2 regions of the Halomonas sp. PAMB 3232 genome follow, and region 1 is predicted to be linked to the other one. Evidence: predicted binding sites of a transcription regulator. Region 1 holds the regulator's gene; the other holds the start of a gene.
What was found. Region 1 encodes PhoB, which activates phosphate uptake and scavenging genes when phosphate is short. Its sites were predicted from a motif close to TGTCATANNNNTGTCANA; they were not measured.

Region 1 (14,651 bases):
GGCCGTAGATACCGGAAAAGCGCACGACCGTGCCTGGTAGCGGATGATCCAGCAGCGCCTGTTCGGCATCGCGCATCAGAGTGCCCGAGAAGCTGGTCGAATCGGTGGGGCTGACCTCGTTGACTACTTCACCCTCCTGCTGACCGTAAACGCTGGTCGAGGAGACGAAGAAGATGCGCCGTGGCGGTGTTTCGTGCTGTTCGAGCACGCCCAGCACCCGTTTCAAGCCGTTCGGGTAGGCGCTCTGATAGGCGCTCTCCTCGAAGCGGTCGGCGCTGACGGTATAGATGACGTAATCGGCTTCGGGCAGCGCAGAGGCACTGGCATCGTCGAGCGTCGCAAGGTCGAGCGCCAGGGGCTCGATGCCGGTCCCCTGTAACGAGTCGGCCTGGCGGCGCACGCCGATGACGCGATGGCCTTCGCTGGTAAGCTCGCGCCCCAGGGTGGTGCCGATATCGCCACAGCCGATGATCAGTACAGTGAGTTTCACCTGCGCACTCCTCATGATAAATATTCCCTATTAGATACAAAGTCCTCTTGAGATATGCCATCGTCAAGAGAATTTGTTTGTCCTTGCCGTCCCGTTCATGGCCACGCTGAGTCACGACCTGCTACGAGAGGATGCCATCCGGCACCGTTATGACTTTAACAGAACTTCGCTACATCGTAACCCTTGCACAAGAGCGCCACTTCGGCCGCGCCGCCGAACGCTGCCACGTTTCCCAGCCCACGCTCTCGGTGGCGGTGAAAAAACTCGAGGATGAACTCGACACACCCCTGTTCGAGCGCTCCAAATCCACCGTACAGGTCACCCCGCTTGGCGAGAAAATCGTCGCCCAGGCGCAGCGCGTGCTGGAGCAGTCCAGCCTGATTTTCGAAATGGCCAGCGCCGGCCGTGACCAGCTGGCCAACCCGCTGCGCATCGGTGCCATTTACACCATCGGGCCGTATCTCTACCCGCATCTGGTGCCGGCACTGGCCGAGGCGGCGCCGCAGATGCCGCTCTACATCGAAGAGGGGCTGACCGGCGCGCTCAGGGGCAAGCTCAAAAGCGGCGAGCTCGACGTCATCATCGTCGCGCTTCCGTTCACCGAAACCGACGTGGTGACCAAGGCGATCTACGACGAGGATTTCGAGGTGCTGATGCCCAGCAGCCACCCCTGGACCGAACGGGAGGCGATCGAGAAGGAGGCGCTGCTCGAGGAGCGCCTCTTGCTGCTGGGCGAAGGGCACTGTTTTCGCGACCAGATTCTCGAGGCCTGCCCGGCGATCACCCATAAGCTCAACAGCCCCAGCAACACGCTGATCGCCGAAGGCGGCTCGCTCGAGACCATCCGCCACATGGTGGCCTCGAAGCTCGGCATCACGGTGCTGCCGCAGTCGGCGCTGGGAACGCAGAAGGATGAACGCTCGCTGCTGGCGAGCCGGCCGTTCGTTTCGCCGTCGCCCTCGCGCACCGTCGCCATCGCCTGGCGGGCGAGCTTTCCCAGGCCCAAGGCGATCGATGCGCTGGTGCAGGCGATCAACCAGTGCCGGCAGGCCATGCCATGAACGCGCTCGATGCGCCGGTCACCGAGCTCAAGGGCGTCGGCGAGGCGCTGGCGGCCAAGCTTGCGCGCCTGGGCGTCGAGCGGGTGAGCGATCTGCTCTTTCACCTGCCGCTGCGCTACCAGGACCGCACGCGCTTGACCCCGATCGGGCTTTTACGCGCGGGCAGCGAAGCGGTGGTCGAAGGCGAAGTGACTGCCTGCGACATCGTCAAGGGGCGAAGGCGAAGCCTTCTGGTGCGTCTTCGCGACCAAAGCGGCATCCTGAGCCTGCGCTTTTTCCACTTCTCCCCGGCGCAGAGCCAGCAGCTGCGCCCGGGCGTGACGCTGCGCGCCTTCGGCGAGGCGCGCGCCGGTGCCACGGGGCTCGAGATCTATCATCCGGAGTACCGCCCGGTCGGGGACGCCGAGACGCCGGTCGAGGAGCACTACACGCCGATCTACCCGACCACCGAAGGGCTCCACCAGACCCGGCTGCGGGCGCTGGCGCTGCAGGCGCTCGAGCGACTCGAAGCCGCCCCGGAGGCGCTGCCGGACATGATTCCCCCGCCGCTTGCCGAGCGCTTCGGCCTGCCCGGGCTTCACGCAAGCCTTGTGCTCTTGCATCAGCCGCCGCCGGAGGTCGATCTCGACACGCTCGCCCATGGCCTGCACCCGGCGACCCGGCGGCTGGCGCTGGAGGAGCTTCTGGCCCACCAGCTGAGCCTTCGCGAGGTGCGCCTGCGTATCCAGGCCGACGGTGCCCCGCGTCTGCCGGCCGGGCGCAGCCTGCAAACCCGCTTTCTGGCCAAGCTGCCTTTCGCGCTCACCGGCGCTCAGCGCCGGGTACTCGAGGAGATCGAGCTGGATCTCGCCGAGCCCGCGCCGATGCTGCGGCTGGTGCAGGGCGATGTCGGTTCCGGCAAAACCGTAGTCGCCGCCATGGCGGCGCTGTCGGCGCTGGCCGGCGACTGCCAAGCGGCGATCATGGCGCCCACGGAGATTCTTGCCGAACAGCACTACCGCTCTTTCAAGGCCTGGTTCGAGCCGCTGGGTATCGAGGTCGCCTGGCTTGCCGGCAAGCTCAAGGGTAAAAGCCGCCTCGATGCCAAGGCAGCGATCGCCGATGGTCGGGCGCGGATGGTGGTCGGTACCCACGCGCTGTTCCAGGAGGACGTTCACTTCAAGTGCCTGGGGCTTGCGATCATCGACGAGCAGCACCGCTTCGGTGTGCACCAGCGCCTGGCGCTGCGCGAAAAAGGCGAGGCGGGCGGGCTTACCCCGCACCAGCTGATCATGACCGCCACGCCCATTCCCCGTACGCTTGCCATGAGCGCCTACGCGGATCTGGACGTCTCGATCATCGACGAGCTGCCGCCGGGGCGCACGCCGGTCAAGACCGTGGTGGTGTCCGACGAGCGCCGCCCGGAAGTGGTCGAGCGCATTCGCCGCGCCTGCAGCGATGGCCGCCAGGCTTACTGGGTCTGCACGCTGATCGACGAGTCCGAGGTGCTGCAGTGCCAGGCCGCCGAAGTCACCCGCGAGGAGCTGACAACAGCGCTACCCGAGCTTGCCATCGGTTTGATCCACGGGCGCATGAAAGCGGCGGAAAAGGCCGAAGTGATGGCGGCGTTCAAGGAAGGCGAGCTGGATTTGCTGGTCGCCACCACGGTGATCGAGGTCGGCGTGGACGTGCCCAACGCCAGTCTCATGATCATCGAAAACCCGGAGCGCCTGGGGCTTTCCCAGCTTCATCAGCTGCGCGGACGGGTCGGGCGGGGAAGCCTGGAGAGTTTTTGCGTGCTGCTTTACCACCCGCCGCTGTCGAAAAGCTCGAAGGAGCGTCTGGGCGTGATGCGCGAAACCACCGACGGCTTTCGCATCGCCGAGAAGGACCTGGAGATTCGCGGCCCGGGCGAGGTGCTCGGCACCCGCCAGACGGGCCTCGCCCAGATGAAGGTCGCCGATCTCGAGCGCGATGCCGACCTTCTGGAGCGCGTCACGGCGCTGGCGAAAACGCTTCAAGGCGACCGTGACGCCACCGCCGTGCTGGTGCGCCGCTGGCTCGGGGAAGCCGCCGGACGCTACGGGCAGGTCTAGCGCTCGGCCGGTTTGGGCCGCTGGGTGAGCCGCGCCGCGCTTTGGGCCAGCGGCGTGAGCTGCTCGGCGATCAGCCTGAGCTGGCTCTGGATCGGGCGGTAGAGCGTCACCGCGGTGGCGCGTTCGCTGCTGACCGGCGTGGCGGCGTCCTTCGGCGTATCGCCGAGGGCGGCGAGCAGCATCTCGGTCTGCTCATCGAGCGCGGTGACGGGCTGGCGCGCGTGTAGCTCACGGGTCATCGCCTCGAGCAGTTCGCTGATACGCCGGGCCTGGGGCATCAGCGCGGCGTCGTCTTCGTCGTCGGTCAGCCGGTGGCGGTGGGCGCCGAGTGCCGACAGGTGGCTCAACAGCGTGTTGGAGAGCACCAGAAAGCGCAGCCCGCTGTCTGCGTCCTGCTTGCGGTAGTGGCCGGGCTCGTGAAGCATGTTGGTTAAGAGCGTCGAGAACGCCGCATCCGCGTTGTGGGCGTTGCGCCGTGCCAGCCGGTAGGCCAGATCGTCCTGTTTACCGGTTTCGTACTGGTGAACGATCTCATCCAGGTAGCCACGGTGGCTAGTGAGCACCTTGGCCGCCTCGCGGTAGAGCCGCCGCCCCTGCCAGTCGGGCAGAATGAAGAACACCGCAAGCCCCGCAATGACCGCGCCGAGCAGCGTATCGAACAGCCGTGGCCAGATCAGGTCAAAGCCGTCCCCCACCTGGTTGAAGCTGCACAGCACCAACAGCGTGATCGAGGCGGTGGCGATGACGTAATGGCGCTCGCGGTTGGCGAAAAAGCAGACCCCGGCGGCCACGGCGATCATGCTTTGAACACCGGGCTGGGGGAAAAGCGAAATGGAGGCCCAGCCCACGACCAGCCCTAGCACCGTGCCCAGAATCCGCTGGGAAAGAAAGCGCCGCGTGGTGGCGAAGTTGGGTCGGCACACGAACAGCGTGGTCAAGAGAATCCAGAACCCCTGCTCTGGATCGAGCCACTGCAAAAGCGCATAGCCTGCGACCAGCGCACTCGACAGGCGCACGGCGTGGCGAAAGGTGGGCGAGCCCAGCGTCAGATTCAGCCGCACCCGGTTCCAGGCTTCCTTGATGCTCGACGGCGAACGATCGAACAGCGCGCTGTCGCGGCGATCGAAGCTTGCATCCGGGTTGTGGACACTGGCGATCTGCGTCTCCAGCGTGGCCAGGTTGTCTGCCAGGGCGTTGAGCGGATGAATCAGCGCGCGCCACTCCGGACGGTCGCGGTCACTCAGATTGTCGATCGAGGCGCGCAGGTCCATCAGCGCCTGCTCGCTGAGTTCGTGATCGAACGGGCGGTTGAGTAGCAAGGACTTGGCCAGTTGGCGACAGGCCCGGCCCTGCTGGTCCAGAAGGCGCTGGCAGCGAAACAGCACGTCGTGGTGGAAGAACGCCTCGGTCAGCGCGCTGTAGGGGTAGTGGGTGGAGCTCGCTCGCTCGTGGATGTCCTGAGCGATGAAGTAAATGCGCAGGTAGCGGTTGAGCTTCTGGCTTCCGCGCTGACCCTCCAGGCGGCGAAAGATCATCTCCTTGGCCTGGTTGAGCGCGGCCACCACCTGGCCGTTTTGATGCGCCAGCGCCACCCGGCGTGCCTCCACATCCACACCGCGCACCGGCTCGAACAGCGCCGATTTGAGTATCAGAAACTCCCCCAGCGTCTTGTACACCCGCGCCATGCTCTGCTTGACCGGCTGGCGGGAAAAGAGCGCGCACCAGAGCACGGAGATGAGCCCGTACCAGGCCGCGCCCGCCAGCAGCAAAAGCTGGCGCGAGGCGACGTCGGCGTCGACGCCGCCATGCTGCTCGATGTTGATCATCGAATAGATCGAGAGAATCAGCGTGCCCGAAGCGATGGTAGCGTAGCGCTGGCCGATGGCGCCGAGCATGATCAGCGTAAAGGCCGACACCCCAAGCCCAAGCGCGAACAGCCAGGGCCAGGCAAACAGCCACTGCACCACGAAGGAGGCCAGCGCAAAGCACAAAAGCGTCACGATCAGCGCCTGAAGCCGCCCCTGCCAGCTGTCGTCGGTTTCCGAGAGCGCACAAGCAATGATGCCGAGAAACAGCGGAATGACCAGCGCCACGTCGGCTTGAAACACGCTAAACAAGAGCGCCCCGCTAAAGGCGATGAACACCCGCAGGCTGTAGGCGAATTTATCCAGGGTCCAAAGGCGGCGAAGGGGTAGAGCGATCGGCATGGCGTCTCTTCGATTGTTATTTAGACTTTAGTATAACTAATCGTCAGTATATCAACGTCGCCTGGTACCTGGCTATGCCGACCACCGCTTGGCCTAAAGCGTACGCTCCAGCGTTGTTTGCCGGCGTTCGATATCGACACTACGTCAGGCGCTTATCGCCAGCAGTCGGGTTGTGGCGGCAAAAGCAGGGCGCTTTCAGGGGAGCGAACCATCTGGTCGGGCGTGATGCGAGGGTGTTTAACAAAACGGCCCGCCGTAAAAGGCGGGCCGTTAAGCGCTACAGGTGCTTTAAAAGCTTCTGCAGTTTGGTCAGGTCGCTGGAATCGCCGACCAGGCGAACGTCGCCGTTCATCATGCCGTGCAGAAACGCCTGCTGGGTCGGCTTTTTGAGGATCCTGAGCGCCGCGTCCTGGTCGCGAAAGCGCAGCTCCAGATCCAGATCGATTGGCAGGCCCTTGCCCGTGGCGATGCCCTTGGGCGTCATTCGGTAGTGGCGTGCCGTGTGTAGATCCTCGGTAGCGATGCCCCAGTCCAGACCGCGCATTCGCTCGAGCTGCTCCTTGAAGCGCGGCTTACGCCGCAGCGCGCGCTTGAGCAACACGCCCAGTAGCCACAGCGCAAGCCGGAGTTTCATTAGGAAACGGCGTCCTTGAGCGCTTTACCCGGCTTGAACGCCACGTTCTTGCTGGCCGGAATGTTCAGCGGCTGGCCGGTTTGCGGGTTCTTGCCGGTGCGGGCGGCGCGCTCGCGTACGGTGAAGGTACCAAAGCCGATCAGGGCAACGTCTTCGCCTTTCGCCACGCTGTTGGTGATCTCATCGAGAATGACGTTCAGCACTTGGCCTGCCTTGTCCTTGGACAGGTCGGCGTTATCGGCGATGGCAGCGGCCAGGTCAGGTTTGCGCATAAAAGGGGTCTCCCTGATAGAAAAAATAAGCGTAACGCTTATGAGTGCGATTGAAAACGAACGAGTGTTTTAATTTGTCGGCTCAAGCTTGGTACCGGGCTCGAGCGCCACTGCGTTGCGATTTAGCCTAGCAGCGCGGGTACTGCTCTGGAAAGCTCCACTTTCCTTTTGACCGCCCCGCCTGTCAACGCAAAACCGACTAATTGACCATCTTTATCCTCGGCCAGCGCGGTGAACGTATCGCCTTCGCCCTCGATGCGCCACTGGGCGACCGGCGCGACCGGCGGATAAGCCACCACGGGTAGAAGCGGCGTTTTGACCACCACCGGCCAGGCGCCGAGGCGCACGCGGGTCGGCTGGCCGGTGAGAGTGGCGGCCAGCGCCTTGACGCTGGCCTGAAGCGGCGGGACGTACATGGCATTGACGCCGTCGATGCACGCCACATCGCCCAGAGCGTAAATACCGGCATGGGAGGTCGCTAGCGTCCGGTCGACCCGAATGCCGCTCTCGCTGACACTGATGCCCGCCTCGCGCGCCAGCGCGCTTCGCGGCGTAAGCCCGGTGGCCATCAGCACCACATCGACGTGATGGGTGTCGTCGCTGTCCAGGCTCAAAACGATATCGTCGTGCTCGCCGGCGGCGATGCGGCTCACCGTGCGACCCAGCGCAAGTTCGATGCCGCCGGCCTCGAACGCGCGGCCCAGCGCCTGGCCAAGCGTTGCCGGCAGAAGGCGGGGCAGCGGCGTGGTCTCCGGGGCGATCAGCGTGACCTGGTGGCCGCCGACAAGCAGGTCGTTGGCGAATTCGCAGCCCACGAGCCCCGCGCCGACAACGGCGACGCGCGCGGGTTCTGGCGCCAGGGCGGTGTAAAAGCGACGGTAATCGTCCAAATCGTTGACGCTGAAAAAGCGCTCGGCGAGCCCCGAGGGAATGTCGAAGGCGTTTCGCGGGCCGGCACCGGTGGCCAGCACCAGCGTCTCGAAGCCCACATACTCGCCGTCTTCAAGGGTGACCCGGCGGCGGTCGCCATCGAGGGCGACGACCCGGGTGTTCGGCCAGAGCGTGGCGTCGAGCTCATTGGCAACGCTGGCGGCGCTTTTTTTGGCGAGCTTCTCCGGTGTCAGGCGCTTGCCAAAGCCCGTCGAGAGCAGCGGCTTGCTGTACTCATCGGCGCTGCCGACGCTTACCAGGGTAATCGAGCGGGTATCACCGAGCCTTCGCAGCTCGCGGGCAAGGCCGATGCCGGCCATGCCGGTACCGATGATGAGAAGATCCACCGGCGCATCGGCGTGAGAGAAAGAGTCGGCCATGCCTTCACCAGACGTTGAAATTCGGGGGCTCGAAACGCGGATGTTCTCGAGAAAAGCGCGTTGGGCCATCATGTTACACTAGCGCGAACGACTTGACCGCTCTGGAGATCGCGTGGCAATACACACTCAGCCGATAGCGCTTTTTCCGCGCTGGCAACCCGTCGCGGCGTTTCGCCCGGCCATGAGCGCGCCCTGGTGGCAGTGGGTCGCCTCCACCGATTCGCTGACCGCACGGCTGGTCGCGGCGGGCGGGCGCCGCGCGTTTCGGGTACGGCTGCTGCGCCAGGGCGTCGGCGTACCCGAACGCGACGAAGCCCAGGCGCTTGGCCTTGCGCCGCGCCGGCTTGTTTGGTGTCGCGAGGTGGCGCTGTGCATCGATGACACCCCTTGGGTGGTGGCGCGCTCGGTGGCGCCGCTGGCGCAGCTCAAGGGGCTGCATCTCGAGCGTTTGGGCGAGCGTTCGCTGGGGAGCTGGCTGTTTCGCCAGCCGGATCTCGTGCGCGGCGCGCTTTACGCCACCGGCCAGCGTCCGGCGTTCGCTCATCGCCAGGCGCCAGAGCTTCCGAGCGTCTGGGCGCGGCGCTCGATCTTCTACCACGGCGGGCTGTCGCTTTTGGTGCAGGAAGCGTTTTTATCGACCCTGGCGGATGAACCCGATCTGGCTTCGCGCTAAGCTGGGCGCGCGATTTATCCTCGAGAGGTAAGCATGGACCGTTCTCTGCTGCGCCCGACCGGCTGGTCCCGGGCGCGTGATTTCATCACGCTGATGCGCCTTGATCGGCCCATTGGCACCTGGCTTTTGATGTGGCCGACGCTCTGGGCGCTGTGGATCGCCGCCGAGGGCGTGCCAGGACGCGGGGTGCTATTGATCTTTATCGCCGGCGTCTACTCCATGCGCGCGGCAGGATGCGTGGTGAACGACTACGCCGATCGCCACTTCGACGGCCACGTCAAACGTACCAAAAACCGGCCGCTGGCGACCGGGCGCATCGGGGAAGCCGAAGCCAAGGTGCTGTTCATCGCGCTGGTGGCGGTGTCGTTCATTCTGGTGCTGTTGACCAACTGGTTTACCGTGTTGCTGTCGGTGGGCGGGCTTTTGCTTGCCGCCGCGTATCCTTTCATGAAGCGCTATACCCACTTCCCCCAGGTGGTGCTCGGTGCGGCGTTCTCCTGGGCGATCCCCATGGCCTTTGGCGCGGTTCTGGGTCACGTGCCGCTCGAGGCGTGGGTACTATTTCTGGCCAACGTGCTGTGGACCGTCGCCTATGACACCCAGTACGCCATGGTGGACCGCGACGACGACTTGAAGATCGGCATCAAATCCACCGCAGTGCTGTTTGGCCAGGCCGACCGGCTGATCATTGGCCTGCTGCAGGCGGCCACGCTGTTACTGCTGGCCTGGGTGGGGTGGGCTATAAGTCTGGGAGGCTTTTTCTGGCTGGGCCTTGTGGCCATGGCGGCCACCTTCGTGCATCAGCAGCGCCTGATCGTTCACCGCGAGCGCGAGGCCTGCTTTCAGGCGTTTTTGAACAATCACTGGTCGGGGCTTGTGCTCTTCGCCGGGCTCGCCTTGAGCTTTTGGCCGGTGGCGGGCTAAGGTGGCAAAAGCGGGTGTCATAAAACTGTCACTCGCTCATGGTGTGATTGTCACCGATATGTCATCGACCACTTTGCCTGGACACCGTGAGGCCCGCCCATGACCGCCAAAACCGTTTTAATCGTCGACGATGAGGCGCCGATTCGCGAGATGATCGCGGTGGCGCTGGAGATGGCGGACTATCGCGTGCTCGAAGCCGATAACGCCCAGGATGCCCACGCGCTGGTGGTCGACAACCAGCCGGATCTGCTGCTGCTCGACTGGATGATGCCCGGTACCAGCGGCATCGAGTTGGCCCGTCGCCTCAAGCGCGAAGAGGCCACCGCCGAGCTTCCGATCATCATGCTCACTGCCAAGGGCGAGGAAGACAACAAGATCCAAGGGCTCGAGGCGGGTGCCGACGACTACATCACCAAGCCGTTCTCTCCCAGAGAGCTGGTCGCGCGCCTGAAAGCGGTGCTGCGGCGTACCACGCCGCGCGGCATGGAGGACCCGGTGGAAATCAACGGCCTGCTGCTCGACCCGGTAAGCCACCGGGTCAGCGCTCACGGCAAGGCGTTGGACATGGGGCCGACGGAATATCGACTGCTGCAATTTTTCATGACCCACCAGGAGCGCGCCTATACCCGCAGCCAGCTGCTGGATCAGGTATGGGGCGGCAACGTCTACGTCGAGGAGCGCACCGTGGACGTTCACATTCGTCGCCTGCGTAAGGCCCTGGGCGATGCTCATCAGAACCTGATTCAGACGGTGCGCGGCACCGGCTATCGCTTCTCCGCCCGGAGCTAGCGCGTGCACCTGTGGAGCCGGGAACTCTGGCGTATCGCCTGGCTTGCCACGCTCGGGGTGATCATGGGCTGGCTGTTTGGCGCGCCGGGGTTGGGCCTCGCCGCCGGGCTCGGCGTGTGTCTTTTCTACCACTTGCGCCAGCTGCGCGCGCTTTATCTATGGCTAACGCTTACGCCGAGCGAGGAGCCACCCGCCGGGCCCGGGCTCTGGGGCGAGCTTCTGGACCGGCTCTACCGCTACCAGAAAAGTCAGCGCATCACTCAGGGCCGCCTCAGAGCCACGCTTGCGCGTATTCAGGAGTCGTCGGAGGCGATGCGCGACAGCGTGGTCATGCTCGACCGTCACGGCGACCTGGAGTGGTGGAACAGCGCCGCCACAAAGATGATGGGGCTTCAAACCGCCCATGACCGCGGCCAGCACATCACCAATTTGTTGCGCGACCCCGCGTTTGTGCGCTACTTCTCGTCCCGCGAATACAGTGAGCCTCTAACGCTCACCTCACCCATCGACGAACGGCGCATTCTCGAGTATCAGATCACGCTTTACGGCGACGATGAGCGGCTCTTGATGGCACGTGATATCACCCGGCTGCACCGGCTGGAGCAGATGCGCCAGGATTTCGTCGCCAACGTCTCCCATGAGCTTCGCACGCCCTTGACCGTGCTCTCTGGCTATCTGGAAACCTACAGCGATCTGAGCGATCAACTGCCGCCAAGACTTGGCCGCAGCGTCGCTCAGATGCAGGCGCAAACCCTGCGCATGCAGAATCTGGTCGACGATTTGCTGCTGCTTTCGCGCCTCGAGATTGATCAGGGCGGCAAGGATCACCAGCCGTTGGCACTGGGGCCGCTATTGGAAAGCGTGTGTCAGGACGCCCGGGCACTGTCCGGTCAGCAGCACGAAACGCCCCAGCAGATCGCGCTCGAGATCGAAAGCGACGCGCGGCTGATCGGCAGCGAGCAGGAGCTGCGAAGCGCGGTGTCCAACCTGGTGTTCAACGCCGTGCGCTACGCGCCGGGGGGCAGTACGATTACGCTGCGCTACGCCGAGCTTGCCGAAGGCGGCGCCTGTATCGAGGTCAAGGACAACGGTCACGGCATCGACCCGATACATATTCCACGGCTGACCGAACGCTTTTATCGCGTCGATAAAGGGCGCAGCACGGCCACCGGCGGTACCGGCCTTGGACTTGCCATCGTCAAGCATGTGCTGATTCGCCACGACGGGCGGCTTTCGATCGAAAGTCGCCCGGGCTTTGGCGCTACCTTCCGCTGTATTTTCCCCGCCGCCCGCCTAAGCTGATCCTCTTTGAAACAACACCTGTACAAGTGTGTCAATATGGCATGTAAGAGTGGTACAGGAATGCTCATGTGTCATTTTTAGCCACTTTCAGAGCGCCTATACAGCCACATGGAACGCATTGTACAGGTTTTGTAATGTTATATATTATTGATTTTAAAGTAATTTAATTTTTTATTGGATTTATGGCACAGCCTCTGCAAAGATTTAAGTAAGAAAGACAGCTGCTTCAAAGTAGTCCGCCGCAAGGCACTCTTTCTTACTTTAAGCGGTACCACAGCAATTCAGGAGGTGGAATATGATGTCCAAGGAGCTACTCAAGAAAGCGGGTGTCGTAGGTATTGCGTTTGGTCTGTTGGCAAGCCCGATGGCCTTTGCACAAACCACCGAGCATCCGTCTATCGAAGAGAACCAGGATAGCATGGTCGAGCAGGATGAAACGCAAGATCATGGCGTCAATATGAACACCAATGAGAGCCCTGACTATACCCAGGAAGAGCTCACGACTGATCACCATACTCAAGGCCCGAACGATGAAACGATCGGCGAGCCGGACTCTATGGGCACCGCTCCGGATTCGATAGGCGATACCGATGAAGGCGCTGAAATGTCGCCGGAAGAAGTCGTCGAGAAAAACTCCGAGTCATAAGTAGTAGCGTTAAGTAACATTTGTTTGCAATTTCGGTACAAAGTATTACGCTTACGGAGTGAGCAAAAGAAGGGGCAAGGATGTCCCATTGCACGGATGCTCACCGATTCAAGGAATGAATCAAGCGAAGATCAAAACGTTTGTCAGGGTAGATTCCATGGTTGGAGACCCGCACAAGGATTGGAAGCTTACGTTACGTATCGAAATCGCTAAACGAGATCCAGACCCCGCCCTTTGCGGGGTCTAATTTTTTGTGGGTGCTACTTTCTTGTCGTAAGTATCGATAAGCGTGTGACGCTCTAAAAACCTTGAAACGTGTGACTGTCAGCCGCTTTCAACGGGCAGGCAGCCGTTCAAGATCACGGTAGTGAGCGTCCCACATCAACACTGCCCCGGCGACTGCTCCCGGTAGCAGGAAAAGATTGGCCAGCGGAATCCAGGTGATCAGCGTGACCAGACCCCCGTAGCTCATGCTGGGCCACCAGCGCTCGCCCAGCCGTCGGCGCATCTCCTTGAAGCTAACCTTGTTGTTATCCATCGGATAGTCCAGATAGGTGATCGCCATCACCCAGGCCGAAAACAGCGCCCATAAAAGAGGGGCCGCCAGATTGAGCCCGGGGATCCAGCTGAAGACGAACAGAAGCGCAACCCTGGGCAGGATGTAGCGCAGCTTTACGAGCTCGCGACCTACTGCGTCGAGCGCCGTTTTAGCCAGGCCGCGATCATCCAGCGGTTCTACCCCGGTGGCGGTGCGCTCCACGCGCGCGGCGAGAAACCCATAAAACGGCGCGGCGATAAAATGAGTCACCAGCGTGAACGTAAAAAAGATTGCCACCAGCAGGCTCAAAACGAACAGCGGCCAAAGCAGCCAGTCGAGCCAATCAAGCCAGCTGGGAATGCTCGCCATGGCGTGGTCCAGCCAGCCGGAAAAACGCCGTGCGGTGAAGCTTGCAAGGCCGATGTAGACGATAAGGTTGATGAGAATGGGGAGAAAGACGTAGCGCCGTTGCCCCTTTTGATACACCAGGCGCAGCCCCTGGCTCAGTGCGGAAACCGCAGTCAGCATGGTTGATCCTTTCGCAATACGCCCGACGAAAAGCGTGGGTGAAGAAGCCGGGCGTATTGCAGGATCAACGCGCTAAAAGGTCAAGGCTTTTTTAGCATCTGCTGGTCGACGCTGTCCGGCGCGCTGTGGCGAATATCGAGCCCCTTGACGAGGTAGACCACGTACTCGGCCAGGTTGTTGGCGTGATCGCCGACACGCTCCAGCGCCCGCAGCACCCACATGATGCTGAGCACCGGCGTGATCGAGCGCGAATCTTCCATCATGAAGGTCATCAGCGAGCGCATGGCGCTACCGTACTCGTCATCCACGGATTCGTCCTCGCGCACCACCTGCATGGCAAGCTCGGTGTCGAAGCGGGCAAAGGCGGTGAGCGCATCGCGCAGCATCTTGCGCACGTGCTCGCTGATGTGGCGCACCTCTACCAGGCCCCGCACGTTACTGGCGTTTTCTGAAAGTAGCAGCGCGTTGCGGGCGATCTTGCTCGCCTCGTCGCCGATACGCTCGAGATCCGAGGTGGCACGAATGACCGCCAGCACCAGGCGCAGATCCGACGCCGCCGGCTGGCGCCGGGCGAGCACGCGGGTGCACTCCTCGTCGATCTTCAGCTGCAGATCGTTGACCTGGCGGTCGTTGTCACGCACTTCCTCGGCCAAGTGGCTGTCGTTTTCCAAAAGCGCGTGCACGGCGTTCTGGACCTGCTTTTCCACCAGTCCGCCCATGGCCATCAGGTGAGTTTTCAGCTCTTCGAGCTCCTGATTGAACTGGCGCGAAATATGCTGGCTATGGGTATCGCTTGTAATATCCATCGAGCCCTCCTGAGGGTCGGGTGGGTCAAATGACCCGGCCGGTAATGTAGTTTTCGGTACGCGGTCGTTGGGGGTTGGTGAAAACCTGGTCGGTCGGGCCGTATTCAACGAGCTCGCCGCTGTGTAGAAAGGCGGTGTAGTCCGAGACCCGCGCGGCCTGCTGCATGTTGTGGGTCACCAGGATCAGCGTCAGCTCGTTTTTGAGATTGCGTATCAGCTCCTCGATCTTGAGCGTGGAGATCGGGTCCAGCGCCGAGGCCGGCTCGTCGAGCAGCAGCACCTCCGGCTTGACCGCCAACGTGCGCGCGATCACCAGCCGCTGCTGCTGGCCGCCGGAGAGCTGCCACGCCGAGCGGTGCAGCTGATCCTTGACTTCGTCCCACAGCGCCGCGGCGG
Region 2 (14,651 bases), 1.4 Mb from region 1:
GAGACGAACTCGAGGGTACCGGTGAAGGACTTGCCGAAGAAAAAGCGAAGCGCTACGTCCAGCGTGACGTGAAGCGCCATCAGGATCAGAAACAGCGCGGCCAGCACCAGCGCGCTTTTGGCGACCCATTGACTCAAGGATTCAACGATGCGCGCGATCATACAGTTTCTCTTGTCATAGCCTGGGAAGATGAAAAGCCAAGCTCGATGAGGGCATCCCTCCAGAAAATCAGCATGTCGTGGTAAAGCTCCGGGTCGTCGCGCCAAATGCTTTGCGCGCCCATGCCGCGCATCATGCAAAGCGTGGCGTTCAGCGCCACGCGGTTTTGCCGCGACGTATGCCGAGAGCTTGCCACCAGCTGTTCCCAGATGGCTTCCAACGAACCGTTGAACCTGGCTGCAAGGGGGATGAGCACTTTCATGATGTCGGGATCGGTACGCGCGGCGCTCAGATACTCCAGCGTCACCATGTACAGATCCCCCTTGAAGTGCTCATGAAGTACTCTCAAGAGGCTGTCGAAATCGAAGTTACCCTCGCGCACGCTGATCGTCAGCTGGCGAACGCTCTCGACCTCGCGGTTGAGCAAATCCTCCAGCGCCGACTGCATCAACAGCGTTTTCGACGGGTAGTGATGCACCAGCGCCCCTCGAGAGACCCCGGCCTGACGAGCGACATCCACAGTCGAGGTGTCACGTATGCCCTTGGCCAGCACGCATTCGATCGTTGCCTGCATCACGCGTGCCTGGGTATTGCGTGAACGCTCTTCCTGATTCTGTCGCTTCGTCATGACGGTCCCTTATCGATCTTGTAGATATTGGCTGGCTTGAAAAAAGCCACTCTACGTCAAATCAATAAATACCGTAATCCGCCGGGAGCTTGCTGTAGATTTCGTCCATCGCCAACTGGGCCAGCGCTTCTTCATCGGTGCGATCGACGCCTTCCAGCAGGGTTTGCCACTTGTCGATGGTGGCGAGGAAATCATCGATCAGCGCTTCGGGGTCTTCCACGCCGTACTCGTCGCGCGCCTTGTCGTAAACGCCGGACAGCGCCTTTTCGCGGAAGGCTTCGACGGAAGCCATCAGGTCGTCTTCCGGCTCGTAGACGTTGTTGCCGTGCTCTTTCGCCTCTTCGATGGCGGACTCCGCGGCAGCGATGAACTGAACCACCATGCGCGTCATGGCCTGAGCGGTGGCCTGTTTGAAGACATCACGCTCTTCATCGTTCAAGCCGGCCCAGAAACCTTCGTTGAAGCCCCACTGTGGGCCAGACCAGTACATGCCGGTGGGCAAAAGCGTGGTGTGCTCCGCCACTTCCCACAGCGAGCGGTCGATCAGGTCGTTGGCCGCGTTGGTCGCGCAGTCCAGCGAACCGCGGTCGAGGCCGCTGTACATTTCGCTGGAAGGCACGTTGACCGGCGTACCGCCCGCCTCTTCCACCCACGCCGATACGGTCGAACCCGCGGTGCGAATGCGCTTGCCGCGCAGCTCCTCGAGATTACGCACCGGCTCGCGGCAGAACATGACGTAGGGCGGCGTGCTGTAGGCCCCCAGGTAGACGATACCGAGATCTTCCCACTCCGCCAGCTGGGTGGGGTTGTTCATGCTGAAATCGGTCACGGCGAGAATGCTCACCAGCGGATCGGCGTAGTTGAAGCCAAGCTCCTGCACGGCGTTGGCGACCGGCATTTCGGACGGCGTATAAATCGCGGCATGGTGCGCGACCTGAACGATGTTGTCCTGAATACCCTGAAGGTTGGCGCGAGGGGCCAGTAACACCGTGCCGGTATAAACCTCGGGCGCCAGCTCTCCCCCGGAGAGCTCTTCGACCATCTCCGCCCACTCGATATAGCCGTAGCGTGAATGGGGGTGCTGCTGATCATAAAACGAGTTAGCGATGAAAGACGTTTCAGCCTGGGCCGTGACGCTTAAAGCGGGCAGGACGAATGCAGAAACGGCCACCGCGAGTGATGTGCGTTTGAAGTTCATGGTCAGGTTTCCTGGAGCAAATTAAACAGCATTATTAATGTTATGTTATTACGTATTTAACGTTTGCAAGTTTCAAACTTTGAAGCGCTAATGCATTATCGAATCTAAACTTATGTAAAAATAAAAACAAGCAGGTCTGTTTGTTTTTTTCTGAAAGAGTATTTTCACTGCTGGTAACTCCCTGATGAGTCAACAAAACGAGACAACGCTCGATATCGCCGGTACGTGGCAAGGCATCCGCCTGATGCTGCCGCTGGCGTGTTTCACTATCGCCTTCGGGCTCGCCTTTGGCGTAGCGGCCTCGCACCATGGCCTGGCCGCATGGCAGGCGATGTCGATGAGCGCGCTGGTGTTCGCCGCCCCCTCGCAATTCGCCGCGCTGGAACTTTGGCAAGCGCCGCTGCCCCTGCTGGCACTGGCGGGTACGACGCTTGCGATTCACACTCGGCACATGCTGATGGGCGCCTCGCTCTACCCCTGGCTTGCGCCTTTACCGCGCCGGCAGCGGTTTGCGGTCATTTTCCTGGTCACGGATTCGAACTGGGCGCTGGCGCTTTCCAAATACCACCAGGGCGAGCGCAATGTCGGTATTTTGCTGGGCGGCGGTATTGCGCTTTGGGCGGCCTGGGTGCTGGGCACCGGCGCGGGGCTCGTGTTCGGCGGCGGCATCACTCATCCGGAGCGCTTCGGGCTGGATATGATCATGCTCTGCTTTCTGCTGGTGATCGTGATCGGCAATCGGCCCCGAGCGTTCATGGTGCTGCCCTGGCTTGCGGCGGGCACCAGCGCGCTGCTGGCGTACTGGTGGCTGCCGCCCTTTCTGCACGTCATGGTAGGGGCACTGACCGGTGGGGGCGTCGCTGTGCTGCTTGCCCGATACCAGAGCGTGAAGGTGAGCGAATGATGACACCGACCGTCTGGTCGTCGCTTGCGGCCATTTCGATCATGGTACTTGTCGGCTATGGCTCGCGGGTGCTGGGGCTGATCGTCATGGCGCGACTGACGCTTGGACCGAACGTGCGCCTTTTCATCGACGCCATGTCGAGCTCGGTGCTCATCGCCATCCTGACGCCGATGATCGTTCACGGCGATCACGCCACTCGCGTCGCGGCCCTTGCCGCCGGGCTAGTGGCGGTCGCGTTGAAAAGCCCGCTCGCGTCCATCGCCGTGGGTATCGTCTGCGCAGCGCTTTGGCGCTGGCTGTTCTAACGCTTGAAAAAAACGCTATGCCCCTGCGCTCACTGCCTGGCAGGTCGTTTCTTCGCCGGACTCCTTGAGGCGCAGGGTCATGGCATTTTCATCGCGGGAGACCACTTCGATCGGCGCCGAAGGCTCGAGATAAAAAGCGCGGCTTGCTTCGAGAAACTCGGGCGAAAACAATCTGAGCTCATCCGTGCGAGGAACGAGTTCTATCTCTTCGGGGTAGGCAATGAACGTGTGGCCGACAACGTCCTTATGCCCGGTGATGAAGACCTGCAGACGCGAATGGCTTCCCGGAACGCTGCTTGTTCGATAGTCGAGCGTCAGCGTTTCCTCATAGGTGAGATCTTTTCGTGTCGTGACGCGACTTTCGATGTGCTCTTCCATGCCGTCCGGGTAGACATTGTCCGAGGTACAGGTCCAGTCACCCAAGCCAAACAGGGAGATTCCCGCCATTGCCAGTTCAATCATTCTTCTAACGCCTCATCGAGCATTTCTTCGGTCGAGCGGATACGCGCGTACTCCCCATTCAGATTCGCAAGCGACATGGCGTGAACCTCGTCAGCCGAGCGTTCCACCCCGGCATAATCGCGTTTGGCGAAGGTGAAGGTAGCGTCATGAACGACCGTGACATCGAAGCCGAGATTACCCGCGCTTCGCACGCTGGCCTCCACCGAGTTGCTGGTGCTGACACCCACGACGACGAGACGCTGAATATCGCGCACGCGAAGCCACCGCTCGAGCCCCGAATGGACAAAGGCATCGGGAACGTTCTTCTCGACCACGTGCTCGCTTTCCCATGGCGCCAGTGCCGGCTGGAATTCGGCGCCCTCTTGTCCCGGCCAGAAGGGAGAGTCCAGCGAGCGGGAGATATGGCGTACGTGAACGACGGGGGCACCTGCATCACGCCACACGCCGAGCAGCCGCACGATGTTCGTCTCGGCACAGGCGTTGTTGCGAGCCCCTGCAGCGGGGTCGCTCATGCCGCGCTGCATGTCGATGATGAGAAGAGCGGGAAGCTCGAACATGAATAAAACCTTTAAAAATGAAAACGCCAGGCTCGAATAGCCTGGCGTTTTTCGGGTGCCGACAACCTTACAGCATGCGCGGAATTTGCGAGGAGTGGTGGTGCAAAATCGGCGCTTCTTTTGAAAGATCAACGACGTAGCTAAAGCGCGCCTCGAAGTTCAGAAGCTCGCCTTCGACCTCAAAACGCCAGTTGTAGAGGCCGGTCAGCGCGGCAACGGTTTCGGAGACTTCCTGAATGATCAGGGTCTTTTCGTGCAGCGTGATGCTCAGCCCCGGGCGCGCGCCCAGGCGCTCGAAATAGTCGCGATGCTTCTCGCGGGTGTTGGAAATACGGTTGGAAAAGGTGGGAATCAGTACGGCGTTCTCATCGTAGAGCGACAGCAGTGCTTCGACGTCGGCGTTGTTGATTGCCTGCATCCACTCGTTGAGCACGTCATGGGGAGTTCTCATATGACTAACGACCTCTTTAACCAATGTCGGTGACCTGATGCCGCGGGCTCAAACGGCGGTGACCTTTTACGACAGTGACTTTACAAGCCCATCATTCTTATACCAAAGATGTAGCGCGTACTATCTTACCCAAATCGACACGCGAGCGCATGGCGAGTTCCCAGGCCCATTAAAATTCCCGCAATCGCTTGAACAATTTCCCCATGGCGCTGACCCCCAGTATCAGCGCCAGGCCGATCAGGAGCGCGGCGAGCGAGCCGATGTCGAGCCCCCCGCCCCACTGCCAGCGGGAAAGCAGACTGCTCAGGTGCTGTACCACCAGATACACGCCGATGAGAAAGCTGCCCGCACGCACGAGCCCCGCCTCCCCGACCACGCTGTCAGACGCCGACTCATTCGGGTGAAGCCTTTGCGCAAGCGCGGGCGCCTTGAACCATAAAAGCACGCCCAGCAAACACGGCAGCACGAGACTGGCGGAGAACAGTAGTCGCCAGTCTTCGAACGCCTCTGCCGTAGCGAAGGCCGCGGGCAGCGACGACGCCAGCGCCATGAGCGGGCGGGTCACGAGATAGACGGCGAGAAGGCGAATCGCGATGATCGAGAACGCGCGCATGGAGACTCCCGGCAAAACCGTCAGCATACGTTCATCTCACGCGTTCTAAAACACGCACAAAAAAAGCCCCCGGCGATTTCGCCTGGGGCTTTGTGGCGGCGCAGGGACGTTACGGCGTGTCGCTGTCCTCGTCGATACCGAGCGCGTTCATCGCGGCGCGGAATACATCGGTGTTGTCCACCCACTGCTGGGCGTTTTCGTCCACACCGTAGGTGGAAAGGCCTTCATCGCGCTGGGCCACATCGAGGAAGTACTCGGCGCCGGCGCCCTGGGCGTAAAGCGGCACGAGCTCGCGGGTGTGGTTATCCGAGTGCCAGCGCACCAGCGGCAGCGCGCCGGCGCCCTGGCTTACGATCGGGCTGTAGGCGTTCTGATCCGAATCCGGGCCCTGCAGCAGGCCGTTGCCGTGGTCGGTGGTCACGATGATCATCGTCTCGTCCCAGTCGCTGTTCGCCTCGACCCACTCGACCGCAGCTTCCACCGCTTCATTGAAATCGACCTGCTCCTCGACCAGGCGCGGCAGGTTGTTGGCGTGCGCGGCCCAGTCGACGGCGCCGCCTTCGACCATCAGGAAAAAGCCTTCGTCGTTTTGCTTGAGCACTTCGAGCGCGCCGCGGGTCAGCGTCGGCAAGTTCGGCACGTTCTCGATCAGGTTGCCAGCTTCCACGCCCGGGCGGTTGAACTGCAGCGTGGCGTGGTTCTGCGCCACGCCCAGCACCTTGTCCGCCTCGAGGGTCAGCTCGCCGTTGGCCAGCGCCTCGAAGTCGTCGCGGCTTTCGATCAACTGGTAATCGGTGTCGCCATCGAGCACGCGCTGCCAGGTGGCTTCGCCGCCCACGTAGCGAAAGGCGTCTTCGTCCGGGTTTTCGACTGCGTTACCGGCGTCGTCGAAGTACGGGTGGCCGGCGCCGAACACCACGGTGGCAAGCCCGGAATCGATGATCTCTTCACCGAGTGCTGCGTATTCGTTGCGGCTGGGGCTGTGGCCCAGAAACGCGGCGGGCGTCGCGTGGCTCAGCTGCACCGAGCTCACCACGCCCAGCGCCCGACCGCTCTCGACCACGTACTCGCCGATGTGCTTCATGCGCTCGTCATTGTTCGACCAGTTGATGGCGCTGTTGTAGGTCTTCTGGCCGGTGGCCAGCGCCGTGCCGGCGGCGGCGCTGTCGGTGAAGTTCTCGCGGGCGTAGTTGTAGCCGGCGAAATAGCCGTCGTAGTCGCCCAGTTTGCCCTCGAAGCCCACGCCCTCGGCCGCCTCATCGCTCCAGAGCTCGGCGGGGTCGAACTCGACCTTGCCTTCGTCGCTCATGGTCGGCTCGGTGGCGGTGGTCAGCGGGTAAGTGGCGGTGAAGACCTGAGTGTCGAAGTCGTCGTACACTTCCTGGCCCAGCACTGCGTGGCGGTAGTAGCTGGCGGCGCGGAAGGTTTCGATGCCCGCGCCGTCGGTGATCATCAGAATGACGTTTTTGGCACCGTGTGGTTGGGCAAGCGCCGGCGTGGCAAAAACGGACCCTAAAGCAAGCGCGAGCGCGCAGCGTTTGAAAGCGACCATGCTGTTCATCCAAGTCATTGATTAAGAGAGGCTTAAATTAGCCACGCCAGATGACAGCGGGATGAACGTTTAGCGCGATTTCAGTGACACTCCGTGCACTACAGCCAGCGGTTGTCGTTAGCATGAGCGGCAATATAATGTATATTCATACAGCCAACCTATTGCCGATCGGATAGCGTCATGTCGGATTCACGCGCCCTCCCCCCGGGCAGTATCGTTCACAAGGGCCGCGGGGCAACGTTCGACCCGCACAACCGCTTTGCGCCCAGTGTCAGCGTCGAGGAATCCGACGGCTGGTGGCAGGAGCACGCTCCCTTAAGCCTTGCCACCGAGGTACGCGAGGAGCCAAGCAAGAGCGCGCTTGCGTGGAACAGCTCACCGGATCTCTCCTTTGATCGCTCGCTCAATCCTTACCGCGGCTGCGAGCATGGCTGCATCTACTGCTTCGCCCGGCCCTCGCACGCCTACTGGGACATGTCGCCGGGGCTCGATTTCGAAACCCGGCTGATCGCGCGTACCGGCATGCTCGATCACCTGCGCGACGAACTCGCGAAACCCGGCTACGTCTGCCGGCCGATCAACCTGTCCGGCAACACCGACTGTTATCAACCGATCGAGGCGACATATCGCACCACCCGACACCTCCTCGCGTTTTTGCTCGAATGCCGCCACCCGGTCACGCTGGTGACCAAGGGAAGTCTCGTGCTGCGCGATCTGGATCTTTTGAAACAGATGGCCGAGCACCGGCTGGTGCGGGTGCTGGTGAGTCTGACGAGCCTCGACAGCGACCTAAAACGCACCCTGGAGCCGCGAGCGGCTTCGCCCCAGGCGCGGCTGAAGGTGATTCGCGAACTCAGCGCCGCCGGGGTGCCGGTGGGGGTGTTGATCTCGCCGGTGATACCGGGGCTGACCGACCAAGAAATCGAGCGGCTGATCGAAGCGGCCCGCGGCGCCGGCGCGCGCACCGCGAGCTGGATGCTTCTACGCCTGCCCCGCGAAGTCGCGCCGCTGTTCCAGGCGTGGCTGATGGCCCACTATCCCGAGCGCGCCGACAAGGTGATGAGCCTGATTCGCCAGTGCCGGGGCGGCAAGACCAACGAGGCGGCGTTCGGCAAGCGCTTTCGCGGTGAAGGCGTGTTCGTCGACATGATCGAGCAGCGCTTCAAGCGCGCCAGCCGTCAATGGGGCATGCAGCCCCGCGCCGAGCAGGGGCTCAACACGCGCGACTTCAGGCCACCCCGTGCTCAGGGCGACCTGTTCGACTAACCAACGCTAACGGTTCGGGCCGCGCCGCGCCTTGAGCTCGTCGAGCACCAGCGCGAAGAAGCCGCGGATCTCCTGAAGCTTCGGCCGGGCCTCGACCATCAGGGTGTCCATCTTTTCGAGCTCCTGAGTCTGGGCTTCTCGGGCGTCGAGCTCAGCGCGAATTTCGTCGATGATCTCCACCGAGTCGTTCAACATCGCCTTGAGTTCGGCGGTCGAGGTGGTGTGCAGGCTTGGCCTGGAACCTTGTTCAATACTCATGGCGCCCTCCTTACAGTACGGTAACAGCGATCAACAGGGCCGGCAGCGCGATGAACACGCCCAGCACCCAGCCGGCGGCCAGCGCCTTGCGCTCGGCGGCGACCCGGCCCAGCCACTGCGCCCCTTTCACCGGTAGCAGACGCAGAAACGGCAGTCCGCCGATGATCAGCACGGCGCACAGATTGAAAAGCAGATGCACCAGGGCGATCTCCAGCGCCAACAGCGCCGTGGCACCGGAAATCGCCGTGGCGGCCAGCAGCGCCGTCATGGTGGTGCCGATATTGCTGCCGATGGTGAACGGGTAAATCTGGCGCAGCGTGAACGCGCCAGAGCCGGCCATGGGCACCATCAGGCTGGTGGTCGTGGAGGACGACTGCACCAGCATCGTCACCAGCGCCCCGGAGGCCACGCCGGTGAACGGCCCGCGGCCGATGGCGCTGAGCATGATTTGTCTGGCGCGCCCAACCATCAGCGTCTTCAACAGCTTGCCGATGTAGCGAATGGAAAGAAAAATCAGCGCCACGCCGATGACGATCAAGGCGATACCGCCGGCCACCGCCGGCAAACTCGACACCAGCTGGCCTGCGGTGTCCGTCACCGGCTGAGTCAGCTGCCCCACGATATTGACGTTATCCAGCGAAAGATCGGCATCGCCGTAGAAAACGCCAGCGACGGCGCCGGCCATGCGCTCCAGCGGATGGAACAGGATCTCGATGGGAAGCAAAATCACCACGGCCAGCAGATTGAAGAAGTCGTGCACGGTAGCGGCGGCAAAGGCGCGGCGAAACTCGTTCTTGTCGTTGACGTGGCCCAGGCTCACCAGCGTATTGGTCACCGTGGTGCCGATGTTCGCCCCCATGACCATGGGTACCGCCACCGCAACCGGCAGCCCCCCGGCCACCATGCCAACGATCACCGAGGTCACCGTCGAGGACGACTGGATCAAGGCGGTGGCGACGATGCCGACCATCAGGCCGACGAAGGGGTTGGTGGCGAACTCGAACAAGCGCTCGGCGTGATCGCCGGTGGCGAGCTTGAAGCCGTCGCCGACGATGGATACCGCGCAGATCAGAAAGTAGACTAACAGCAATAGCGTGAGCCACTGACGCAGGCGGCCCTGCTTCTCCTTTTGCGCCGGGCGAGCGTAGCTCTCTGGCGCGGCGCGATGGGTCGTCTCTACCATGGTGATCCCTCCGGCGGTTGGTAACGTGGCGCACGTTCACCCTTCCACGTTGCGCGCCGCAGGTGACAGCCTGATGACGCCCGCGTGACGACGCTCACTTATTCCTGATATCACCCCTTTGAACCACCGAGCCGGAACGCCTTATGACCCAGCCCTCGAGTAAGCAGCCCTTGAGCAAGACCCGATCGAGTTTCTACCGCCGCCTCTACGTGGCCCACCTGATCGACCAGGGCGTGGCCAGCGTGCCGGCACTGATCGAGGCCACCGGCATGCCCCGTCGCACCGCTCAGGACACGATCAAGTCGCTCGACGAGCTCGATATCATCTGCGTTTTTGAGGGCCAGGAAGGCGAGCGGCACAACATCGGCCGCTACGTGCTCGAGAGCTGGGGCGCGATCGACCGGCGCTGGGTAAAAGAGCACGCCACAAGGCTGGGCGAGGCGCTGGGCTACTGCTAGCGCTTATCGCTCACCCAAGTGCTAGTGGGGCGACGGACGAGCAGTCTGGCCGCCAGCGGCGAGGTAATCATCTGGATGACGGCGAAAAACGCCGCGGGAATGGCGATCTCCGGCGAAAGCCCGGAGGCCGCGACGAACGCCGCCGCAATGCTGAACTCCTTCTTGCTCGTGGTAAAGAGATACGCCACCACCTCTGACCGCTCATTGGTGATCAGCCTGGACGCCGTGCCCACTACGTAGCCTGCCAGGTTCAAACACAGCGCTGCGGCAGCGATCACTAGCGCGTAGGCGCCGTACCCCAGAATGGTCGCGGCGTTGGGACCCACCACCGCCAGCAGTATCAGCAGATAGAGGATGGAGCCCAACCCCGCGTAGCGGTCGTCAAAGCGGGCAAGCGTTGTGCTGAACCGGGTGCGCAGCGCCACGCCCAGAAGCGTCGGAACGAAAACGATCAGTAAAAGCTCGACCACGATGGCGAAAAGCGGCACGTCGAGCTCGATGCCGGTAAGCGCGAGAAACAGCAGCGGGACCAGCAGCGGTGAAAGTGCCGTAGTGATCGCGTTGAACACCGCCGCCATCGCCACGTTGCCCCGCGCCATCAGCACCAGAAGCGGTGATGACACGTCGGTGGGCAGCGTGCCTAGAAGCGTCTGCCCCGCGGCGAGCGCCCCGGTGCCGAAAAAGAGCCGCCCGGTCAGCCAGCCCAGTAGCGACATCGGGCCGTACACCAGACAAAGCGCCAGCAGCGGCCGCGAGGGGCGGCGCAGCACCGCGCCGACCTGATGGGCATCGAAGGTCAGGCTGATGACGAACATCAAAAGCGCCAGCAGCGGACCAATCAGCGGCGCCAGCGCCACGCCCGCCGCCGGGTACAAAAGCCCCAGCGCGGCCACCGCCATCACCAGCCATAGAAGCTGCGCCTCGACCCAGACGATGACCCGACTCATGGCGAGCCCTTTGCAGAGTCACCGTCGACCGGCGCCCAGGCGAGCCGGGCGGCGTTCAGCGTCACGCTTAAAGAGCTCGCCGCCATGGCCAGCACCGCCGCCAGCGGCGGCACCGCCATGACGATGACCAGCCCCAGCGCCAGGGTGTTGTACACCGCCGAGAACACCAGGTTCTGGCGCATGACGTTGCGGGTACGCCTGGCCAGGCGCAGTAGCTGTACCACGCCGCCAACACCGGGTCGCAACAGTTGGGCCGCCGCCCCTTCACGGGCGGCATCGCTTGCCTGCATGGGCGCAACGCCCACACCCGCGGCGGCCAGACAAAGCGTGTCGTTGACCCCGTCGCCGACATAGAGCGTGGGTGACGCAAGCCCCGCCAGCAGCCGTGCTTTCGCCTCCGGCGAGCGCTGGGCGTAGCACGCATTGGGCGCCAGACCCACCTGCTCACCCAGCCAGCTCACCGCGCCCTGGCGGTCACCGCTGATCAGCGCCGTGAGATAGCCCTGCGCCTGCAGCGCGCGAACACTCGCCCGGCCATCCTCCACCGGCGGGTCAGCGAGATAAAACGTTGCCAGCCACCCGCGCTCGTCGGCCAGCACCACCTGGGAGGCAAAGGCATGGTCGGCCTGATGGGCCGCACCTTCAAGCGTGACGCCGCGCTCGCCAAGCCAGCCCAAACTTCCCATCCACCAGCGCTCGCCGCGCTCAAAAGCGATCACCCGCCCGGCGCCGGCGACTTCGTCCAGGCGCACCACGCGGCTTACGCCCTCCTCTTCGTTCTGTTTATCGCCACTTTCAAGCGCCCAGCGCAACAGCCCCTGGGCCAGCGGATGCTCGCTTTGCCGGGTGGCGGCGGCGAGCTTTCGATGAAAGTCACCACCGAGCGCATCGCGGCACTCGGCGTGAACGACCCGGTGGCGGCCGGCGGTGAGCGTGCCGGTTTTATCGAAAGCCACCGCACGCACTCGGGCCAGCGTCTCGAACGCGCCGGGGTCTCGCAGGGCCACGCCGCGTTGCAGCGCCTGGTCGCTGCCGGCAAGCGTTGCCAGCGGCACGGCCAGCCCCACCGCGCAGGGACAGGCGACCACCAGCACGGAAAGCGCTCGTACTACCGCCTCATCAAGGCTTGCGCCCAGCATGAAGGCCACGGGCAGCGTGATTAGCGCAAGTACCAGCGCGACAGGGCTCAACCAGGCCGCGAAACGGTCGGCCAGCTTGTGAAGCTCCCCCTTTTGGGTTTGCAGCAGGCGCATCTGCTCACACAAATGATCCCGGCGCCGCTCGCCGGGCGTAGCGTTTACCCGAAGCCGAAGGGCCACTTCGCCGTCGGCCTCGATGAAGCGGTAGCCGGCGTAAACCCGCTGGCCCGCGACCAGATAGCGCGGTACGCTTTCACCGGAGAGCGTGGCGGTATCGAACCAGCCGGCGCTCATCAGTTCACCGTCGAGCAGCAGGGTCTCGCCCGGCGCCAGGCGTTGAACATCGTTCATGCACGCAGCGCTCAGCGGGTGCGACGCGATTTGCCCTTCCCGCTCGAGCGTCACATCGCCCGGCGCCAGCGCCAAGGCCTCGAAGGCTTTCAGGCCCCGCTGGCGGCACAGCGTTTCGGCCAGTCGCCCGACCAGCAAGAGCGCGATCAGCATGACGGCCGTATCGAAGTACACCTCGACAGACCCTTGGCCAAGAAGCCAGACCGACACCGCCATCGCCCCCAGCACGCCCAGGCTCACCAGCACGTCCATGCCTGGCCGGCGGGCCAACAGCGTACGAAACCCGGCGCGGTAGAACGGCACGCCGGCGTAGAGCACCACGGGAAGCGAAAAGGCGCCGGAAACCCAGGCCATGACCAGCTCGATACGCCCCGCCGGTACGGCGCCGGCGTAGATCAGAATCGAGGCGAGCATCGTCCACATGCCGAACACCGCGGCGACCCCCAAACGAAGACTCAGGTAGCGCCCCTCTTGTTCGAGCCGCTCGGCGGCGTCCTGCACCGCCTCGAGCTCGCCCAGCCGATAGCCGATGCGCGAGACCCGCGGCGCAAGAGTTGTAAGCGCGATGGCCTGTGCCTCGCCCTGTACGTACACCGTGGCGGTGGGATAGTGAACGCTTGCCTGGGTAATGCCGGGTGCGCGCTTCAAAACGCCTTCGACGGCAAGCGCGCAGCTGGTACACCACATGCCGTGCAGGCTAAAAAGCGCGGTCGAGCCGGCGGGCGCGCTATCGCTCATGGCGTCGATCGCCCCACCGGCGTTACAGACAGGGCGGCACGCCGATGATCGGCATGCCGGTAAAGACCACCCCAAAGGCGGAGAAGAAATAGAGCCCGGCGGAGACCAGCGCGTTAAAGCGCGGCCGGCCGGTAAGCTCGCGGCCTACCTTCCAGCCGGCCCAGGCAAGCCAGAAAAGCAAGACGGTGGTGGCGACGCTGACAAGCCCAAGCCCCAGGTTGAGGCCCGTCAGTGAGCCTTGATCCGGTGCCGGCGGCGCTACGGCGCAGGCCACCGACAGCCCGCCGTACACCGCCACGAACCAGATACTCCAGAGCGTGAGCCCGACGATCAAATGCGCCGGATGGCCAAGGTGTAGTCGCTTGAACGCGGTTGGCATCATCTAGCCTCCCATTACGCGGGGCAGCACGCCGAGCGCGCCGACCAGCACCCAGAACGTCACCAGGTTGTAGCGCCAAAGCTGCACCACCACTGCCGGCTCGAAGGGCGCGTGGGCACCCACGTAGCCGCAGCGCACGCGAAACCCCTGCATCGCGGTGAGAATCATCGCAAGCGCCCCATGGAACAGCGCGTACACCAGCCCCACCAGCAAAATCGCATCGTGGCTGGTTTGGGTAGGCTCGAGCCCGGCACTCAGCAGCGACCAGAGCACCAGCCCCACCTGCACCGCGCCCAGCAGCGCGGCGATGAAAAACCCGCCCATCAGGCCGCTATCGCGGCGGGCGCGAAGCCCGCGTACCAGCTTCTCCATGACGCCGGCGCCCACCGTGAGCGCGATGCCGGCGCTGACCAGCACCAGCAGTGAAAGCGGCGACACCTCGGGCATGCGCCACTCGGGTGAGACGGTCCAGAGATAGAACCAGCCGAAAAGATACGAAAGAAAGAACGACCCGTTGGCGATCGAGAACGTCGCCATCGCCCAGACGCCGGGCCCGCTCATGGTGCGCGAATGCAGGGGCGGGTCGCCTTCCTTGACCTCGGCGTCCGGGGCGGCCTTGGGGTGGGCGCCGTTCTCCCAGGCCCAGCGCAGCAAAAACACCCCGGCGACGATGACGAACACCGCGGCGACCGGGTAGAGGCGCGTCAGCAGACTGACACACACCACGGCCAGCGCCAGCGCGGCCAGAAACGGCCACCAGGAGTTGCCCGGCAGGTGAACGATTTCGCGCACCTTGCCGGTGATGGAATCAGATCCCCACATCTCGCGCCGCCCGTGGCTCGCCACCGCCAGGCCATGTTTGCCTTCGGCCATGGTGCGCGGTAAATCCGGGTTGTCCCACAGCGGGTGGCGGGTTTCGATGTTAGGCAGGCTTACGAAGTTATAAGCGCTTGGCGGCATCGTATTGGCCCACTCAAGCGTATCCGCGCCCCAGGGGTTGTGTTTGGCCGGCTTGCCGAAGCGAAAGTGCAGCGCGATATCGATCAACACCATGGCGATGCCGGCGGACATCACGAAGCTGGCAACCGACGAGAGCAGGTTGA

Region 2: a site for PhoB is predicted at 9,598-9,615, ahead of RN346_RS10570 (Na/Pi symporter). Genes of this name have one in related genera too.

The regions. Positions count from the first base shown of each region.
Region 1 is NZ_CP134865.1:39,289-53,939, forward strand. It holds gene RN346_RS00195 (SDR family oxidoreductase) at 1-490, opposite strand, end outside; gene RN346_RS00200 (LysR substrate-binding domain-containing protein) at 640-1,551, shown strand; gene recG (ATP-dependent DNA helicase RecG) at 1,548-3,626, shown strand; gene yccS (YccS family putative transporter) at 3,623-5,833, opposite strand; gene RN346_RS00215 (hypothetical protein) at 6,111-6,467, opposite strand; gene RN346_RS00220 (HU family DNA-binding protein) at 6,467-6,739, opposite strand; gene RN346_RS00225 (FAD-dependent oxidoreductase) at 6,862-8,049, opposite strand; gene RN346_RS00230 (chorismate lyase) at 8,162-8,722, shown strand; gene ubiA (4-hydroxybenzoate octaprenyltransferase) at 8,756-9,646, shown strand; gene phoB (phosphate regulon transcriptional regulator PhoB) at 9,746-10,435, shown strand; gene phoR (phosphate regulon sensor histidine kinase PhoR) at 10,439-11,737, shown strand; gene RN346_RS00250 (hypothetical protein) at 12,036-12,383, shown strand; gene cysZ (sulfate transporter CysZ) at 12,718-13,449, opposite strand; gene phoU (phosphate signaling complex protein PhoU) at 13,530-14,255, opposite strand; gene pstB (phosphate ABC transporter ATP-binding protein PstB) at 14,281-14,651, opposite strand, start outside.
Region 2 is NZ_CP134865.1:2,294,733-2,309,383, forward strand. It holds gene RN346_RS10510 (TRAP transporter small permease subunit) at 1-161, opposite strand, end outside; gene RN346_RS10515 (TetR/AcrR family transcriptional regulator) at 158-787, opposite strand; gene RN346_RS10520 (C4-dicarboxylate TRAP transporter substrate-binding protein) at 849-1,985, opposite strand; gene RN346_RS10525 (AzlC family ABC transporter permease) at 2,170-2,889, shown strand; gene RN346_RS10530 (AzlD domain-containing protein) at 2,886-3,194, shown strand; gene RN346_RS10535 (hypothetical protein) at 3,210-3,656, opposite strand; gene RN346_RS10540 (cysteine hydrolase family protein) at 3,653-4,213, opposite strand; gene RN346_RS10545 (nuclear transport factor 2 family protein) at 4,281-4,664, opposite strand; gene RN346_RS10550 (hypothetical protein) at 4,834-5,277, opposite strand; gene RN346_RS10555 (alkaline phosphatase) at 5,387-6,829, opposite strand; gene RN346_RS10560 (PA0069 family radical SAM protein) at 7,010-8,095, shown strand; gene RN346_RS10565 (hypothetical protein) at 8,102-8,353, opposite strand; gene RN346_RS10570 (Na/Pi symporter) at 8,364-9,536, opposite strand; gene RN346_RS10575 (winged helix-turn-helix domain-containing protein) at 9,680-9,994, shown strand; gene RN346_RS10580 (bile acid:sodium symporter) at 9,991-10,941, opposite strand; gene RN346_RS10585 (cation-translocating P-type ATPase) at 10,938-13,169, opposite strand; gene RN346_RS10590 (hypothetical protein) at 13,192-13,551, opposite strand; gene ctaD (cytochrome c oxidase subunit I) at 13,552-14,651, opposite strand, start outside.